DNA from 4 places in the Diaphorobacter ruginosibacter genome. Region 1 is predicted to be linked to each of the others. Evidence: predicted binding sites of a transcription regulator. Region 1 holds the regulator's gene; each other region holds the start of a gene.
The links. Region 1 encodes FNR, which switches genes on or off when oxygen is low (the NO sensors DNR and NnrR bind a similar motif). Its sites were predicted from a motif close to TTGATNNNNATCAA; they were not measured.
Positions count from the first base shown of each region.

Region 2: a site for FNR is predicted at 2,536-2,549, ahead of ubiM (5-demethoxyubiquinol-8 5-hydroxylase UbiM). Genes of this name have one in related genera too.
Region 3: a site for FNR is predicted at 1,947-1,960, ahead of H9K76_RS22825 (universal stress protein). Genes of this name have one in related genera too.
Region 4: a site for FNR is predicted at 2,344-2,357, ahead of napE (periplasmic nitrate reductase, NapE protein). Genes of this name have one in related genera too.

Region 1 covers NZ_CP060714.1:3,510,875-3,515,028, reverse strand. The annotation lists gene H9K76_RS15980 (FixH family protein) at 1-192, shown strand, start outside; gene H9K76_RS15975 (hypothetical protein) at 492-779, shown strand; gene fnr (fumarate/nitrate reduction transcriptional regulator Fnr) at 1,116-1,838, opposite strand; gene hemN (oxygen-independent coproporphyrinogen III oxidase) at 2,024-3,406, shown strand; gene H9K76_RS15960 (sulfite exporter TauE/SafE family protein) at 3,418-4,140, shown strand.
Region 2 covers NZ_CP060714.1:4,450,371-4,454,524, reverse strand. The annotation lists gene H9K76_RS20150 (DUF4148 domain-containing protein) at 130-456, opposite strand; gene H9K76_RS20145 (hypothetical protein) at 552-887, opposite strand; gene ubiM (5-demethoxyubiquinol-8 5-hydroxylase UbiM) at 1,163-2,458, opposite strand; gene H9K76_RS20135 (DUF6139 family protein) at 2,648-2,884, shown strand; gene H9K76_RS20130 (LysR family transcriptional regulator) at 2,885-3,814, opposite strand; gene H9K76_RS20125 (Bug family tripartite tricarboxylate transporter substrate binding protein) at 3,977-4,154, shown strand, end outside.
Region 3 covers NZ_CP060714.1:5,065,220-5,069,373, reverse strand. The annotation lists gene H9K76_RS22835 (LysR substrate-binding domain-containing protein) at 39-1,004, shown strand; gene H9K76_RS22830 (metallophosphoesterase) at 1,041-1,892, shown strand; gene H9K76_RS22825 (universal stress protein) at 2,018-2,440, shown strand; gene H9K76_RS22820 (SMI1/KNR4 family protein) at 2,451-3,005, opposite strand; gene H9K76_RS22815 (hypothetical protein) at 3,075-3,854, shown strand; gene H9K76_RS22810 (LysR family transcriptional regulator ArgP) at 3,882-4,154, opposite strand, start outside.
Region 4 covers NZ_CP060714.1:2,982,487-2,986,640, forward strand. The annotation lists gene H9K76_RS13500 (LysR family transcriptional regulator) at 1-367, opposite strand, end outside; gene H9K76_RS13505 (MBL fold metallo-hydrolase) at 489-1,382, shown strand; gene H9K76_RS13510 (DsbA family protein) at 1,388-2,044, shown strand; gene napE (periplasmic nitrate reductase, NapE protein) at 2,502-2,672, shown strand; gene H9K76_RS13520 (chaperone NapD) at 2,681-2,956, shown strand; gene napA (periplasmic nitrate reductase subunit alpha) at 2,953-4,154, shown strand, end outside.

The DNA.
Region 1 (4,154 bases):
GCCGGCTTCATCACGTTGTGGATTGCGATCCGCACTCCCGATCCTGTCGTGGAAGAAGACTATTACCAGCGGGGCTTGAACATCAATGAGACGCTCAGGCAGCAGGGACAGGAACGAAGCATGATGCCTGCGGTGAAGGGGCGCAACCATGCGGCTACCGACGACGACTCCATGCGTCCTGCAGACCAGTGAGTGCTGGAATGCGTGAAGCGGTAGAGCGGCAGGCCACAGATCATGGCAGGGCTTTGCAGGCAGGGCTTGTGCTATGTACAGCACGGCAAGGCAGTGATACCGTGCATTGCATCGATGGGGGATGGAAGAGAATCGCTTCAATGCGCCAGCGCCTATGACTCAGATCAATGGACACCCATCAAATGTGTTCCCTTACCCATGAGCTCACAAGCACTGGTCTCTGGCCGGCAATCTGCGAATGACCCATCCATGCTCGGATGAAGAGGACGAGCGAACAACGCCAATCAACGGGGAAGACGATGAAAGCACAACGACTCATGTGGATCGCCTGGCCGGCCTTTCTGATGGCGGCCGTCTTGGAAATGCTGGTGTTCGCCTTCGTGGATCCGCAGGCGCTTGAATGGTTTGACCAGCCGGTGAACCTCTCCAGGCAGGGTGTCTACACGCTGGCCTTCTTTGCGTTCTGGGCCATCATCATGGTGGCAAGCGGCTTGACGACGCTGCTCTCGCTTTCGCCATTCGAGGTCAATCGCTGCCCGGTACCTTGTGATGAGAGGCCGGCGGATTGCGCGAAGTTTTCCGCGTGACGTTGTTGTCGTAGCGATAGGGTAGGGGGAAATCAAGGCCCCTCTGTACGAGTGGTGCGGCAAGCAGCTGGTGCGACGATTTCAACGCAACGCAGATCGCCCGAGTCCGCTGGCATGTGTCGATTTGATTCATGCAGAGGGCTTGTAGGCAATTACGTCAACGGCGGACTTCGCTCTTTCGCCTGGGAATTGCTTCAGCCTTGTTGACTTGCCAGGATGCTGATTGCACCCGCTCCGTGTTTTTTTCGTTCCCCCCGATGAGCCGTGCCGCTCCAAGGCGCGGGCTCATCGGGCGGCAGCTGTCGTGACTTCACAGCAGCTCCATGACTCAATGACTCAATGGCAAGCTTGCTGGCTGTTGACGATATTGCGCAGTGCACCGGCATCCAGGATACGGACGTGGCGCTGTTTGACCTCCACCACGCCTTCCTCGACGAATTTGGAGAAGGTGCGGCTCACGGTCTCGAGCTTGAGGCCCAGGTAGCTGCCGATTTCCTCGCGTGTCATGCGCAGTACCAGCTCGGACTGGGAAAAGCCACGCGCGTGAAGGCGTTGCACGAGATTGAGCAGGAATGCGGCAAGGCGCTCTTCAGCGCGCATGCTGCCCAGCAGCAGCATGACGCCATGCTCGCGGACGATCTCGCGGCTCATGATCTTGTGCACATGGTGCTGAAGGGCCTTGACCTCGCGCGACAGCTCTTCGATGTTGTCGAAAGGCATGACGCAGACCTCGGCATCTTCCAGCGCCACTGCATCGCAGGTGTGGCGGTCGCTCACGATGCCGTCAAGGCCAATGATTTCTCCCGCCATCTGGAAGCCTGTCACCTGGTCGCGGCCGTCTTCGGTGGCCACGCAGGTCTTGAAGAAACCCGTGCGAATGGCAAACAGGGACGTGAAAGGCTCGCCATTGCGGAACAGCGTCCCTCCGCGCTTGACCTTGCGGCGCACGGCGACGATTTCGTCAAGTCGTTTCAGCTGCTCCTCGGACAGCCCGAGAGGCATGCAAAGTTCTCGCAGGTTGCAATTGGAGCATGCGACTTTGATGGTTTGCGGTGTCATTTGCAATGGCGCCTTGTACAAGTTATCGGCTTCCGAAAAGTGGACTGAGTTCCACTCGCCTCTGCCGTTGGCATATAGGAAAAACAGGATGCATTGTCCCAGTCAACATGAAAACTGGATTGACCTGTGTCAAGGACATTCTCCGGAGGCTGCGGCACAGTAGCGGCGAACCTTTGGAATTCGCTATGACTGTTGTCACATCAGATCTCATCCGTCAATTTGACGTGTCTGGGCCCCGCTATACGTCCTATCCAACGGCAGACCGCTTCGTGGAAGCGTTCGGTCAAGACGACTATATCCTCGCTCTACAACAGCGACGCATCGGCTCGAATGCCAAGGCGTTGCCTTTGTCCCTCTACGTGCACGTCCCGTTCTGTGAATCGCTTTGTTATTACTGTGCGTGCAACAAGATTATCACCAAACATCCGGAGCGGGCGGAAGCCTATCTTCGCTATCTGAGTCGAGAAATCGATTTGCACACAGAGCACTGTGGTGTCATCCAGCATGTGAGCCAGCTGCATATTGGTGGAGGCACCCCAACATTTCTGACCGATGAGGGCCTGCAGGACCTGATGTCCATGATCCGCCGGAGTTTCGTTCTTGTTCCGGATGGCGAATACTCCATCGAGATCGACCCGCGGACTGTCGACAATGATCGCCTGGCGTTTTTGCGACAACTGGGCTTCAACCGCCTGAGCTTCGGTGTGCAGGACTTCGATCCCGAGGTGCAGAAGGCCGTTCACCGGATACAGCCCGCCGAGCAGGTCTTCCGGCTGGTGGAGGAAGCGCGCAGGATCGGATTCCATTCGGTGAATGTCGACCTGATCTATGGGCTGCCGCGCCAGACCCCCGAGTCCTTCGACCGCACGTTGGCGCAGGTGTGCGAGCTGCGTCCGGACCGCATCGCGCTCTACGCCTATGCCCATCTGCCGGAGCGGTTCAAGCCGCAGCGCCGCATCGTGACCGATGAACTGCCGCTGCCTGCGGCGAAGGTGGCCATGCTCGCGCGTTCGCTGGAGGTGTTTCAGAATGCGGAGTACGTCTATGTCGGCATGGACCACTTCGCGCTGCCGGACGACTCCCTGGCAGTGGCCAAGCGGCAGGGTCGCCTGCATCGCAATTTCCAGGGCTACAGCACGCAGCCCGATTGCGACCTGATCGGCCTGGGAGTCTCGGCAATCGGCAAGGTTGGCGCAACCTACAGCCAGAACGCCAAGACCCTGGACGAGTACTACGACACCATCAACCGGGGGCGCTTGCCCATTGTGCGTGGCCTGGCGCTTTCGCGCGACGATCTGCTGCGCCGCTCCGTCATCATGGCGCTGATGTGCCAGGGAGAGCTGGTCTTCGAGTCCATCGAGCAGGCCTGGCTCATCGATTTCGAGAGCTACTTCGCGGCGGAGCTGGAACAGTTGCAGGCCATGGACGAGCAGGGCCTTGTGCAGTTGCATGAAGACCGCATCGAGGTCACCCCCATGGGCTGGCACTTCGTGCGTGGCGTGGCGATGGTGTTCGATCGCTATCTCCAGGGCAACCGCAACCGTGAGCGCTTCTCGCGCATCATCTGATCCGCAGACCCATGTGGGCGTTGGCCTGGACCGCTTTTCTGATGGGGCTGCTGGGAGGGGCGCATTGCCTGGTGATGTGCTCCGCGCCCTGCGGGGCCTTGCTCGCGCGTGGCGGTAAGGAGTCTGCGCGCGAGCAGCCCGTACGTTTCGTGCGGCGACGGCGCTTGCCGTGGCAATCCATCCTGTTCCATGGGGGGCGCGTCGCCGGCTATGCGGCGCTGGGGGCGCTGGCTGCCTATGCCATGGACCGGCTGGCCTGGTTCAGCCAGGGCACCAGCGCGCTGCGTCCGATCTGGACAGCCATGCACATTGCGATCATCGCCTGGGGGCTCATGCTGGTCATGCGGCTGCAGGCTCCCGCCTGGATGGAGCGCGCGGGACGTGGCGTGTGGTCGCGCGTGAAGTCGGCGGTGGACAGGCCGGGCGGTGTGTTGGCCGTGGGTTGCGGCTGGGCGCTGATGCCGTGTGGTTTTCTCTACTCGGCCGCGATGCTGGCGGCCTTGAGCGGCGGCCCGCTGGCGGGCGCCCTGGCCATGTCCATGTTTGCGCTGGCAAGCGGACTATGGCTGTGGACGGGGCACTGGGGCTGGCTGCATTTTCGCGAACGCCTCACAACGCCCCGCATGGCCGCATGGGGCGTGCGCCTCAGCGGCATCGTGCTGGTGGCATTGGGTGCCACGGCGTTGTGGTGGGGGGTGGTGCACCAGCAGCAGGCGCCGTGGTGCGTGACATGATCGCCAAGCGTATG
Region 2 (4,154 bases), 940 kb from region 1:
ATGAACCACCGGTGACAACGCTGTGAATGCCTCAAGGAATGCAGGCACAAAAAAACGAGCGCGCCGTCATCACGGTCACGCTCGTTCAAGGGGGAGGCGTTTCTATGCAGGGATGCGCTCGCGCGCCGATTACTGAACCGAGCCTTCGCCGGCCAGCAGGCCGCCGTTGTGGTTGAATGCAACGGCCTCGGACTGCACCTGTGCGCGGGTCAGGGCCGACGAGGTGCCGCGGATGTCGTTCACGGGCCTGTAGGCGTCGCCACCGTTCAGTTGCAGTGTGCCGGCCTTTTGTGCGGCGTCATAGGCATTGCTTACCTGCTGGCGCGACAGGGTGCTTTGTGCGTTGGCGATATCGGGCGCGAAGCCCGCTTCGGCGCTTTGCACCTGTGCCTGTGCGGAGATGGCACCCAGGGCCATCAGGGCGATTGCAGCGGCGGAGCGAATGGTGTTCTTCATGATGTTTTCCTTTGCGTTTCCTGCCTGATGTTTTTTGCGTAGTCTGTGAGCAGGTGCTTCAGGCGAACCTCGCCTGCGCCAGGGTATCGATCGGGTTACTGAACGGAGTAGTTCTGGCCGGGCAGACGGGTCTGGTGCTGCAGCGTCGCGATGGTGTCGGCCTTCACTTCGTCACGGCTCAGCGAGGAGGGCACCTGCATCGACCTGGCCATGCTGACGCGCAGTTCATCACCGCGATTGGTGATCAGCGTGCCGTTCTGGCGGGCGACCAGCACGGCATTGGTGACCTGCTGGCGAGTGAGCGATGTCTGCACTTGGGCGAGCGGTGTCACGAACCCGGCTTCCGCGCTCTGAACCTGAGCTTGTGCGGTGGCTGCGCCCAGGGTCATCAGGGCGATTGCGGCAACGGATGGGACGGTGATGTTCTTCATGATGAAATTTCCTTCAACCTGACTTTCTTGGTGAGGGCGTTGGCGACCCAGGTTGTCAGTCGTCGGCGTTCCTTGTTCTCGTTGAACGATGGGGCCCTGGGGCTTCTCGTTCGTCGATGGATGAACTGTATTCCTCCGATACCTGTCGATAAAGTAGCAATCAAGAAACCTATTGTTCTGAATATTGAAATAGTTGATGGGAACTTTGCCGCAAGCAGGGCGCGGCAAGGGCGTGAGCGCCCTGGGCGTCACGTTGGGGGAGTGCCGGGGGCCGTTCAGTGCCCGTGGAGATGTGGACGCGCGCTGCCCGTGAGCTGCCGCACGATGGCCGCCTTGAATGGCGGCAAGCGATCGGCCCCGCCGAGCACGATGCGGCGCAGCACGCGGGGCAGGGGGCGCGCATCGGTGAACAGCCGGACGACGGCCTGCGTGCCCTGGAAGACAGGCCAGGCATGGCGATGGTGGGCCAAGGCATGGGGCCGCAGGGAGGTTGCGCTGCCGATGTCCTGCCCGGCGTCGCGCGCATTCCTGAGCGTCTGCGTGAGCCCTGCAACGCTGGAGAGTCCCAGGTTGAACCCATGCGCGGTCACCGGATGCATGCCCACGGCCGCGTCGCCAACCAGCGCAAAGCGGTGGCCCGCAAAACGGTCGGCATAGACCGCCACCAGCGGATAGGCATGGCGCTCGCCGTGCAGCACCATGTCGCCCAGGCGGCCGTCGAACTGCTGCTGCACCGTGGCCGCGAAGGCTTCGGCGGACAGGGCCATCAGGGCCGTGGCGTCGGCAGTGCCCGCCGTGACCACGGTGGAGCACAGGTGTGCGCCGGTGCCGGGGTCATCCGGCAGCGGCAGGATGGCCAGCGTGCGCTCGTAGCCGAAGCATTCGTGTGCAATGTCCCCGTGTGGCCGTGCGTGCAGCATGCGGCAGACGATCACGGTGCGGCCGAAATCGGTCATCCGCGCGCCCACGCCAAGCTGCCTGCGCGTCGCGGAAAAGCGGCTGTCGGCGGCCACGACGAGCGGGGCATGCAGCGTCTGCGCGGCAGGATCACCGCCGCGCGTGAACTCCACCTGGGCTCCGTGCCGCGAGGTGCCGGCATGCAGCACCCGGGCCTCGTCGAGGATGCGCACGTGCGCACTCCCGGCGGCCACGGCCCAGGCCGTCCGGCGCAGCGCGGAGTTGGGAACGATGGCCCCGAGATGCGAGACACCGCTGCCGTGGGAATCGAGCTGCATGCCGGCCAGTGCGCGCAGCGGGCCGTCGTGCACCTGCGCCTCGCGGATGCGGCCTGTCTCGTGGGGCTGGAGCAGCTGCCAGCTGCCCAGCTGCGTGAGCAGCTGCACGCTGGGATGCGTGAGCGCGATCTCGCGGCCGTCATCCGCAGGGCGGGCCAGCGTGTCGGCGGATTGCTGCTCGAGGACGATGCTCGAGAATCCGGCCTGCGACAGCGCGGCCGACAGTGACAGCCCGGCCGGGCCGCCGCCCACGATCAGTACGTCGCAGTCGTGTGCGGGCGGGATGGAGGGAGAGGAGGCTGCGGTGGAGGCGGTGGCGAAGGCGTTCGGGATCATGTCGGCAACTCGTGTCCGGGGAAGGTGGGACAGGCTCATAGGCCGAAACATTGTGTGACGCTCTGTCTGCATGGGCATTGCCCTGGGTCAAGACTGGTAGGTCTTCTCCTACCCCACGTGCGTGCTGCGCATCTTAGAGTGGTCAGTCAAGCCCTTCCCATTCACTCATTGGAAATCGAGGACAAGCACATGTTCGTGAACGTATTCCGCCGCGACGAAGGCCGGGGCAAGTTTTCGCATCTCGTGGTGCCCGTGGGCAAGAACATTCCCCAGGAAGTCACCAATTGGGACTGGCACGACGAGGAGCGCAACAAGGACCTCAACGAGGACCTGGACCGCTGGCCCGAGTACGGCATCGAGGCACCGGGCCGGCAGCTCAAGGAAAAGGGCTACGCGATCACCAGCCTCCATGAAATGACGAGTTGATCAGACCGGGCTGTCGAGGTTGGCCACGCCGCCGCGCGCGGCCTTCGTCACGCGCAGCACGTGCTCGGTGAAGCGCTCGACCGCCCGGTTGTTGCCGCCGGGCAGCCGCGCCAGCGCAATCCCCACGTGGAATCCCGGCGGGTTGTCGGTGAGCGCGAGGCACTTGATGCCGCGCGGCATCATCAGCCGTGACACGCTGGCCACCAGCCCCACGCCGAGCCCCGATGCCACCAGGCTCATGATGGTGTGCACCTGCATCGCCTCCTGCGCCACGCGAGGCACGAAGCCCGAGAACTGGCAGCGCATCATCGCCAGCGCGGCCAGCCCGGGCACTCTGTCGGCGGGATACAGGATGAACGGCTCGTCCGCTGCCTCCGACAGCGCAACCGCATCGCGCGCAGCCAGGGGGCTGTGCTCGTTCACCGCGAGCACGAAATCGTCGCGATCCAGCGGCAGGATCTCGAAGCCGCTCGGGTCAAGCACCGGGTAGCGCAGCAGCCCGGCATCGAAGCGGCGCGTGAGCAGGCCCTCGAGAATCTCGGAGGACGTGGCCTCGCTCAGCTCGAGTTCCATTTTCGGGTACCGCGCGCGCAGCGATGGGATCAGCTCGGGCAGCATCGCATAGGTGGCCGAACCGATGATGCCCAGCCGCACGAGGCCGCCTTCCCCGCTGCGCACATCCTGCACCGCATGCCGGCAGCGCTCCGCGTGCAGCAGCGTGATGCGCGCATCCGTCAGCATGGCCTCGCCCGCGGGAGTGAGCAGCACGCCCGAGGTGGTGCGCTCGAACAGCGGGCTGCCGAGCTCCTCCTCCAGCTTGCGGATGGACACCGAAAGCGGCGGCTGCGCCATGTGCAGCTGCTCGGCCGCGCGATGGAAATTGCCCGTTTCGGCGAGCGTGACGAACTGGCGCAACTGGCGCAGATTCATGGATGGAGGCGCTCCGCTCAATACTGAATGAATATCAGTTTGCAAAAAACTAATATTAGACGCAGACAACCGCGCTGCATAGAGTGTGACCTCCAGTTGAGAGCGCGTGCATGGGACGGTAGCAACCGCCAGGCACTACAGAGACTTCCAAGGAGACAACACATGCAGTTCACCACCACCCGCAGGGCCGTGCTTTGCGCCTTGGCGCTCTCCGCCGTCGTTCCGGCCATTGCGCCGGCCGCCGAGAGCTTTCCTTCCAGGCCGATCAAGTTCATCGTGCCGTTCGGCCCGGGCAGCGGCACCGACACGTCCGCGCGCTTTTTCGCCAAGAAGCTGCAGG
Region 3 (4,154 bases), 1.6 Mb from region 1:
CTCTGGACCTGAATCTGCTGCGTGTGTTCGACGAGGTCATGGCGGAACGCAATCTGACGCGCGCGGCCAACAACCTGTCCATCACCCAGCCCGCTGTCAGCAACGCGCTGCGCCGCCTGCGCGAACTGCTCGATGACGAACTGCTGGTGCGCAAGGGCCACGGCGTGGAGCCCACGCCGCGTGCACTGGCGATCTGGCCGGTGGTGCGCCAGTCGCTCGCACGGCTGCAGGAGACGCTGGCCCCCAACAGCTTCGAGCCGGGCACCGCGCGCTCGACCTTCGTGCTGGCCATGGCCGATGCGACGAGCGCCACGCTGCTGCCACCGCTGGTCGGGATCACCGAGCGCGAGGCACCGGGCGTGTCGCTGCGCATTCTTCCGCTGACCACGCGCGATCCGCGCAGCCTGCTCGACGATGCCAGCGCCGACCTCGCCGTGGGGTACTTTCCCGCCGTCATCTCCGACATCACGGCGCAGGCCCAGTCCGACAACGTGATGACACACGAGAGCCTGCGCCTTTATGACGGCGAATATGTCTGCGTAATGCGGCGCGGCCACCCTCTGGCCGACGCACCGCTCACGCTCGATGCCTATTGCGCGGCACGGCACCTGCTGGTCAGTTTCTCGGGCAAGCCCTTCGGCTTCATCGACGAGGCGCTGTCGGGCCTGCAGCGCGAGCGGCGCATCGTGCTCACGGTGAACCAGTTCTTCACCGCCGGCCGCGTGGTGGTCAACTCCGACCTGCTGACCGTGCTGCCGCGCCATTTTGTCGGCGTGGCGAGCCTCGCGGACGACCTGATCTGGCGACCGCTGCCGATGCGGCTGCCCGCCGTGCACGTGGATGCCATGTGGCATCCCCACCGCACCCACGATCCCGCGCACCGCTGGCTGCGGGATGCCATCGCCCGCGCGGCGATCCAGACCACTCCCCAGCAGGCCATGCTCCTGCAGAACCAGGCGCACCTGATGAAAAAGGACGCTCCGCCATCCACGGACCGGAAATAGGAAATAGGAAATAGGAAATAGGAAATCCCAAGGCCCATGAAGATCCAATTGCTCTCCGACCTGCATCTGGAAACCCATCCCCAGTTCCAGCCCACGCCCGCGGCGGGCGCCGACCTGCTGGTGCTGGCGGGCGACGTGGGCTCCTATCAGCGGGGCTCGCGGCTTGCCGGCACCCACTTCGGGCTGGAGCGCTTCTCGCCGCTGCCGCAGTTCGCGCACTGGCCGACGCCGGTGATCTTCGTGCCGGGCAACCATGAATACGACAACCAGGACTTCGACGAGGCGCACGCGCGCCTGCGGCGTACCTGCGATGAACTCGGGCTGATCTGGCTCGAGCGCGAGTCGCTGTTGATGGACGGCGTCCGCTTCGTCGGCACCACCCTGTGGAGCGACTTCGATGCGCTGGCCGAGGACGATGCCGTGAGCCATCCCGCGCGCTATCTGCAAAAGCGCGAAAAGGCCTTTCGCGCGGCCAACTTCTACCTCAGCAAGACACAGGGCACGCGCCACGGCGAGCCCTTTCTGGCCGAACAGGTGCGCGAGCAGTCGCTGACCTGTCAGGCATGGCTGAAGGATGCGCTGACCACGGCACCCCACACCGGAGGCCCGACCGTCGTCATCACGCATTTCGCCCCCAGCCTGAAGAGCGCCGATCCGCGCTACGGCCTGGTGCCGGGAACCGCGGGCTTCTGCAATGTGATGGATGACCTGCTGCCCTACGCGGACCTGTGGATGCATGGCCATCTGCATGCCCCGAGCGACTATATGGTCACGGGGCCCCGGGCCGACGCAAGCGTGCACCGCTGCCGCGTGGTGGCCAATCCGCTGGGATATGCCGTCAAAGGGGAACAGGAAACGTTCCAACCCGCATTCTGCGTAGAGGTTTGATATGCCTCAGGACCGAAACCAGTGTAGATTGAGATCTCTCAACCGACAGCCAAGTTGACCCAAGTCAAGCCCCTGACGCTTGTCGGACCGTAACCTGACAGCACTCATACCTTTGGAGATTGTCGATGAAAGTCTTGCTCGCAGTTGACGGAAGCGCCTACACCAAGAAGATGCTGACCTATCTGGTCACCCATGACGCCATGATGAGCGACACGCTGGAATACACGGCGCTCACCGTGTGCCCCGAAGTTCCGGCGCGCGCACGCAAGGCCCTCGGCAAGGCCATGGTGGACCAGTACTACGCCGACGAAGGCGAGAAGGTGCTGGCACCGGTCATGAAATTCCTCAAGAAGCACGGCCTGCAGGTGACATCCCTGGCCAAGACAGGCCATGCGGGCGACACCATCGCGAAGATCGCCGAGACCGGCGGCTACGACCTGATCATCATGGGCACCCAAGGCGTGAGCGCGCTCAACAAGCTGGTGATGGGCTCGGTCAGCACCAAGGTGCTGGCGCAGTGCAGCGTGCCGGTTCTGCTGATCCGATAGGCCCCCGCGGTCAATCCTCCTCGATGTATTCCTGCGGCTCGGCCGCGATCTGCGTGGCCGAAACGGCGAGCAGGTTCGGGAAATCCTGGCTCACGAACGTCATCTGGTCGGGATCGTGCACGAACGCAATGATCTGCCCCGACCGGCCCGACGCTGCAGGGGATGCATCCGAGATCAGCATCATCACCGGCGCGGAAAAGCCCGCGAACGGCAGCCAGCCGTCCTGGAACCAGCCCTCGCGCAACCGGGCATCGCGCGGCTGCTCCTCGTCGTAGCCCGCATAGCGCGGGGCACGCTCGCGCATGTTGCGCCGCTGCCGGAGGGCCTCCTCGATCGGCAGGAAGTCGAATCCCGTATAGAAGTCGGGACGCGCGAACAACGGCGTCCAGCTTGGGGCGCCATTGGCAATGCGCCATGCCGCCTTGAGCGCCGGATCGATGGCGAATCCCAGCTCGTGCTCCGCCGCCGCGATCTGCTGCTCGGTCGCGGGCGCATTCAGTTCAAGCGTCGCACCGGCATCGGCGTACACGCCCTGCATCACCTCGATGAATCGGACAAAATCCATGGCAGCTCACTCGTGTTCCTGAAGCAAGGGTGCGACTATCTCACAAGCCACCCGCAAAGGAGCCATCGAGTGCCCTCTCCTCCGCCCGCCGTGCTCGCATTGTGGGTCGCGGCCGTCCAGACCGGCGACATGGCCTTGCCCATGCACTATCCACAGGCTGATCGCTGGGAAAGCCTGCAGTCGGGCTTCCGGTCGCACGGCATCACTGGCGAGAGCCTGACCGGCACCCAGGAGGGCGCCTGGCAGCCAGGCTGGCATGTGGTCGCGCTCAATGGGTTCGATGATCCGTTCTTCATCGACCTGGAAGAGGAGGCACTGGGCTTCCCCGTCTACTATGCACCGCATGGCGCGGGCCGGTGGGATGCCACGCCGGTTGCGCCCAGCCTTCAGCGCTTCGGGGACATGCTGCGGGCACTGGCCGCGTATGGAGAGGACGACGCAGCGGCGCTGCAATGGCTGCAGGCCCACACCGAGAACGGTCATCTCCTGTGGGATGAGGTGAAGCAGACCCGCCTCGAACGCATGGAATGCGCACGGCAGGACCACGATTCCGCGCTGGCGCCTGCCGAGGGACCGGCTCTGTGGCAACGTGGCGAGCTTGTCCTCCTCCAGGTCGGCCCCGCCAAACTCAAGGTCGTCCACGCACTCCGGCAGGCCCTGGAGCTGACGCCACAGCAGGCACTGCAGAGGATCGCCCATGCGCCCGCCCTCCTCGGGACAGAGACCCGTGGCCGCCTGCGGAGGCTTGAGACCACACTGGAATCGCTGGGCGCAGTGGTGGAGTTCAGGCCGGCGACACGACCCGACGCCCCAGCGGATACCACAGCGCCGTTGCCACCGATCCGCTGAGCCGCATCTCGCCCGTCCCGGCAGGCCTCAGTTCGACAGCGCCTTCCGGGCGGCTTCCGTCAGCGCAGTCGACAGCGCATCCAGCACCTCCGACTCGAGGTTCCAGGAGTGCCAGTACAGCTGGATCGGCAGCTTGTATCCCGGTGCCAGATCCACCAGCAATCCCTTGGCGACAAGGGGCGCGGCCATCAGTTGCGGCACCACGCTCACCCCCCAGCCAGCCGCCACGGCGCGCACCTGCCCCTCGGAGCTTGGAACAAAGACGCTGGGCAGCGACACCCGCTTCAGGCCGAAGCGACG
Region 4 (4,154 bases), 530 kb from region 1:
CCGTGGTGTGCGGATGGCGCTGGAGATACTGCGCGACCGCTGCGGTCACGCTGGCCTGCGCCAGCGAGGGTGCGCAGGCCAGGCGCAGGCTGCCCCGAGGCTCGTCGGTCTCCAGGTCGGCTGCGCCGTGCATCTGCGCCGACACCATCAGCAGCTGCTGGCTGCGGGCCAGAGTTGCCTCGCCCGCGGCCGTGAGGCTCAGGCGCCGCGTCGTTCGGTGCAGCAGCCGTGCACCGGCCCAGGCCTCCATCTCGGCGAGGTAACGGGTGACCATGGCGCGCGACATGTCCAGCACCTCGGCCGCAGCAGCCATGCTGCCGCGCTCGACCACCGTCACAAATACCTCGGCTGCCCTGATGCGGTCCATGGGAATCCCTTTCACTCATCCGATTTACGCAACAATCAATTGCATTTCATCGGCTATTTTATTCAGTTTATGCAACCTAAGATAACGGACTGATCACAACCCCCTCTTCAAGGAAAACACCATGCAACGCCGCACCTTCGCCGCCGCTTCCGCCCTTGCGGGCCTGTTGACCCTCTGGGGCAGCGCACATGCCGCGGCGCCCCTGCACCTGCAGGTCTACAACCCGGGCAGCCAGTCGATGTTCGCGGTGTCGTCGGAGTTGGTGACGGGTGCGCGCGAGGCCATCCTGATCGATGCCCAGTTCCAGAAGAACGACGCGCAAAAGCTGGTGGACATGGTCAAGGCCAGCGGCAAGAAGCTCACCACGATCTACATCAGCCACAGCGACCCGGACTTCTACTTCGGACTGGACACCCTGCAGGCGGCATTCCCGCAGGCCCGCATCGTCGCCACGCCGCAGACCGTGGCCGCCATCAACGCCTCCAAGGACGGCAAGCTGGCCTTCTGGGGCCCGCAACTGAAGGACAACGCACCCCGGAAGGTCGTGGTGCCCGAGGTGCTCAACAGCGATCACCTGCTGCTCGAAGGCAAACGCCTCGAGATCAAGGGCCTGAAGGGTCCGCAACCCGACCGCAGCTATGTGTGGATTCCCAGCCTGAAGGCCGTGGTGGGCGGCGTGGTCGTCAACGCCAACGAGCATGTCTGGATGGCCGATACGCAGACGCCCGCGTCGCGCGCCGAGTGGCAGCAGACGCTCGCCGACATCACGGCACTGCAGCCCCGCACCGTGGTGCCGGGCCACTACCTGCTCAAGGACGGCAAGGCGCCAAAGGGCCTGGAATCGGTGCGCTTCACGTCCGACTACCTGTCGCAATTCGAGCGTGCCGCCGCCCGTGCCAGGAACTCGCAGGAGCTGGTCGCTGCGATGAAGCAGCAGTACCCCGGCCTGCCCGGCGATGGTGGCCTGGAACTGGGCGCCAAGGTCGTCAAGGGTGAAATGAAGTGGCCGCAGTGAACGGCATGACCTCCATGACGAACCCCACGCTGCACTACATCTTCGACCCGCTGTGTGGTTGGTGCTATGCGGCGGCACCGCTGATCGCCGCCGCGGGGCAGTTGCCCGGCGTGACGATCGCCCTGCATGGAGGCGGCATGATGACCGGAGAGCGCCGCAAGCACATCACGCCCGACTGGCGCGGCTACGTGCTGCCGCATGACCGGCGCATCGAACAGATGACGGGCCAGGTATTCGGCCCGGGGTACACCGAAGGCCTGCTGAACGACACGACCGCGCTGCTTGACTCCGCGCCCCCCACCACAGCCATCCTGGCTGCCGAGCAAGTGGCAGGACAAGGCCTCGCCATGCTGCAACGCCTGCAGAAGGCGCACTACGTGGAAGGCCGGCGCATCGCTGACCCACCCGTGCTGCAGGCATTGGCTGCGGAACTGGGCTTGCCCGAAGCTGCTTTCGCTCAGGCCTATGCCTCGCTCACCGGTGCCCCCACCGAAGCGCACTTCGCAGAGAGCCGGCGGCTGCTCGTCATGGCGGGTGGCCAGGGCTTTCCCACGCTGGCCTTGCAAGTGGCGCCCGGTCAGCCGCTGCAGCGCATCGAACTCGGCCAGTGGCTGGGCCAGCCCGCGGCCTTTGCAGCAGCGCTGACAGAGACCCTGTCTTGAAAATCCAGGCGGTGCCATCCGCCGGATACCTGTCTCAAAAAAAGGAATGGAAACCCACTGGTTTCTGATTCGCGCATTTTCCGCCACCAATATTCATATGCATTTTCTAGAACGCGTATGAATATCCGACAACTCACACCCACGCAACGGGTGATACTCCGGTCTCTGCGCCCAAAAGCCCGCCGTCTCCTTGCGGCGGATCCCCCTTCATTTTCAAACATGCCCGATAGCGAATTGGTATTGTTTGATTTGGAAGCTAATATAAAAATCGTTCCCCTGCCGCGCCTTGGCACCAGCAATTGATTTAAATCAATCAATTGGCGACTTCAGTTCAAATCTAATAAAAAACATTCATCAACATGGTAATTTTCGGTCTGCCCAACCTATCGTTATTAACGAAAGTGTTGACAACAGGCTGGGCCACCCTACGAATGAATGCTCGAGAAATGGACAAGTCATGCCTGCGCATCACCCATCAACAGAGCCATCCACAAAAAAAGAAGAGCGCCGCAGCTTTGCGTTCCTGACCATCGTGATGGCTCCCGTGCTGTCAGGTCTGCTGATTGCAGCCTACGGCTTCCTGGTCTGGTTCTACCAAATGCTCTTCTCCGGCCCACCGCACGCGTGAGGCCCTTCATGAATATCGAAGAACTGCACATCATCAGCCTGGTGGTGCATGTCGTGCCCGAGAAGCTGGCCACTGTGGAGCGCCAACTGTGCGCCGTGGAAGGCCTGGAGCTGCACGGCAGCCACCCCAGCGGCAAGCTGGTGGTCACGCTGGAGGCCCCCCTCGCGGGCGTGATCCTGGAGCGGGTCGCACAAATCCAGCAGATTCCTGGCGTCATCAACGCCTCTCTCGTTTACCAACATGCCGATGCACGGCAATCTTTTGATCAGGGAGCAAAGCCATGACCAGCAACCGACGTGATTTCGTACGTCAATCCGCAGCGGCCGCAGCCGGTGCCGTTGCCGGCATTCCCATCCAGGTGCTCGCGCAGGACGGTGCGAGCGCACCCGACTCGGCGCTCCAGTGGTCCAAGGCACCCTGCCGCTTCTGCGGCACGGGCTGCGGGGTGATGGTGGCCGTCAAGGACAACCGTGTCGTGGCCACGCAGGGCGACCCCGAGGCCGAGGTGAACCGCGGCCTGAACTGCGTGAAGGGCTACTTCCTCTCCAAGATCATGTATGGTGCCGACCGCCTCACACAGCCGATGCTGCGCATGAAGAACGGCCAGTACGCCAAGGATGGCGAATTCCAGCGCGTTTCCTGGGACAAGGCCTTCGACGTGATGGCGGAGAAGTTCAAGCTGGCGCTCAAGGACAAGGGCCCCTCCGGCGTGGGCATGTTCGGCTCGGGCCAATGGACCGTGTGGGAAGGGTATGCCGCCTCCAAGCTGTTCAAGGCGGGCTTTCGCTCCAACAACATCGATCCGAATGCACGCCACTGCATGGCATCCGCGGTGGCCGGCTTCATGCGCACCTTCGGCATGGACGAACCCATGGGCTGCTACGACGACATCGAGGCCACGGACACCTTCGTGCTCTGGGGCTCGAACATGGCGGAGATGCACCCCGTGCTGTGGACCCGCGTAACCGACCGGCGTCTGAGCACGACCGGAGTGAAGGTGGCCGTGCTCTCCACATTCGAGCACCGCTCCTACGAACTGGCCGACATCGAACTGACATTCAAGCCCCAGACCGATCTGGCGATCCTGAACTACATCGCCAACTACATCATCACCAACGGCAAGATCAACAAGGATTTCGTCAGCAAGCACGTCAACTTCAAGCTCGGCAATCCGGACATCGGCTATGGGCTGCGCCCCGAGCATCCGCTGCAGAAGGCTGCCAAGAACGCCGACGACCCGAATGGCGCCAAGCCGATGACCTACGAGGAGTTCGCCAAGTTCGTCTCTACCTATACGCTGGACTACACAGCCAAGCTGTCGGGCGTACCGGCCAACCGACTCAAGGCGCTGGCCGAGCTGTATGCCGACCCCAAGCGCAAGGTGGTGTCGTTCTGGACCATGGGATTCAACCAGCACACGCGCGGTGTGTGGGCGAACAACATGGTCTACAACATCCACCTGCTGACCGGCAAGATCGCCAC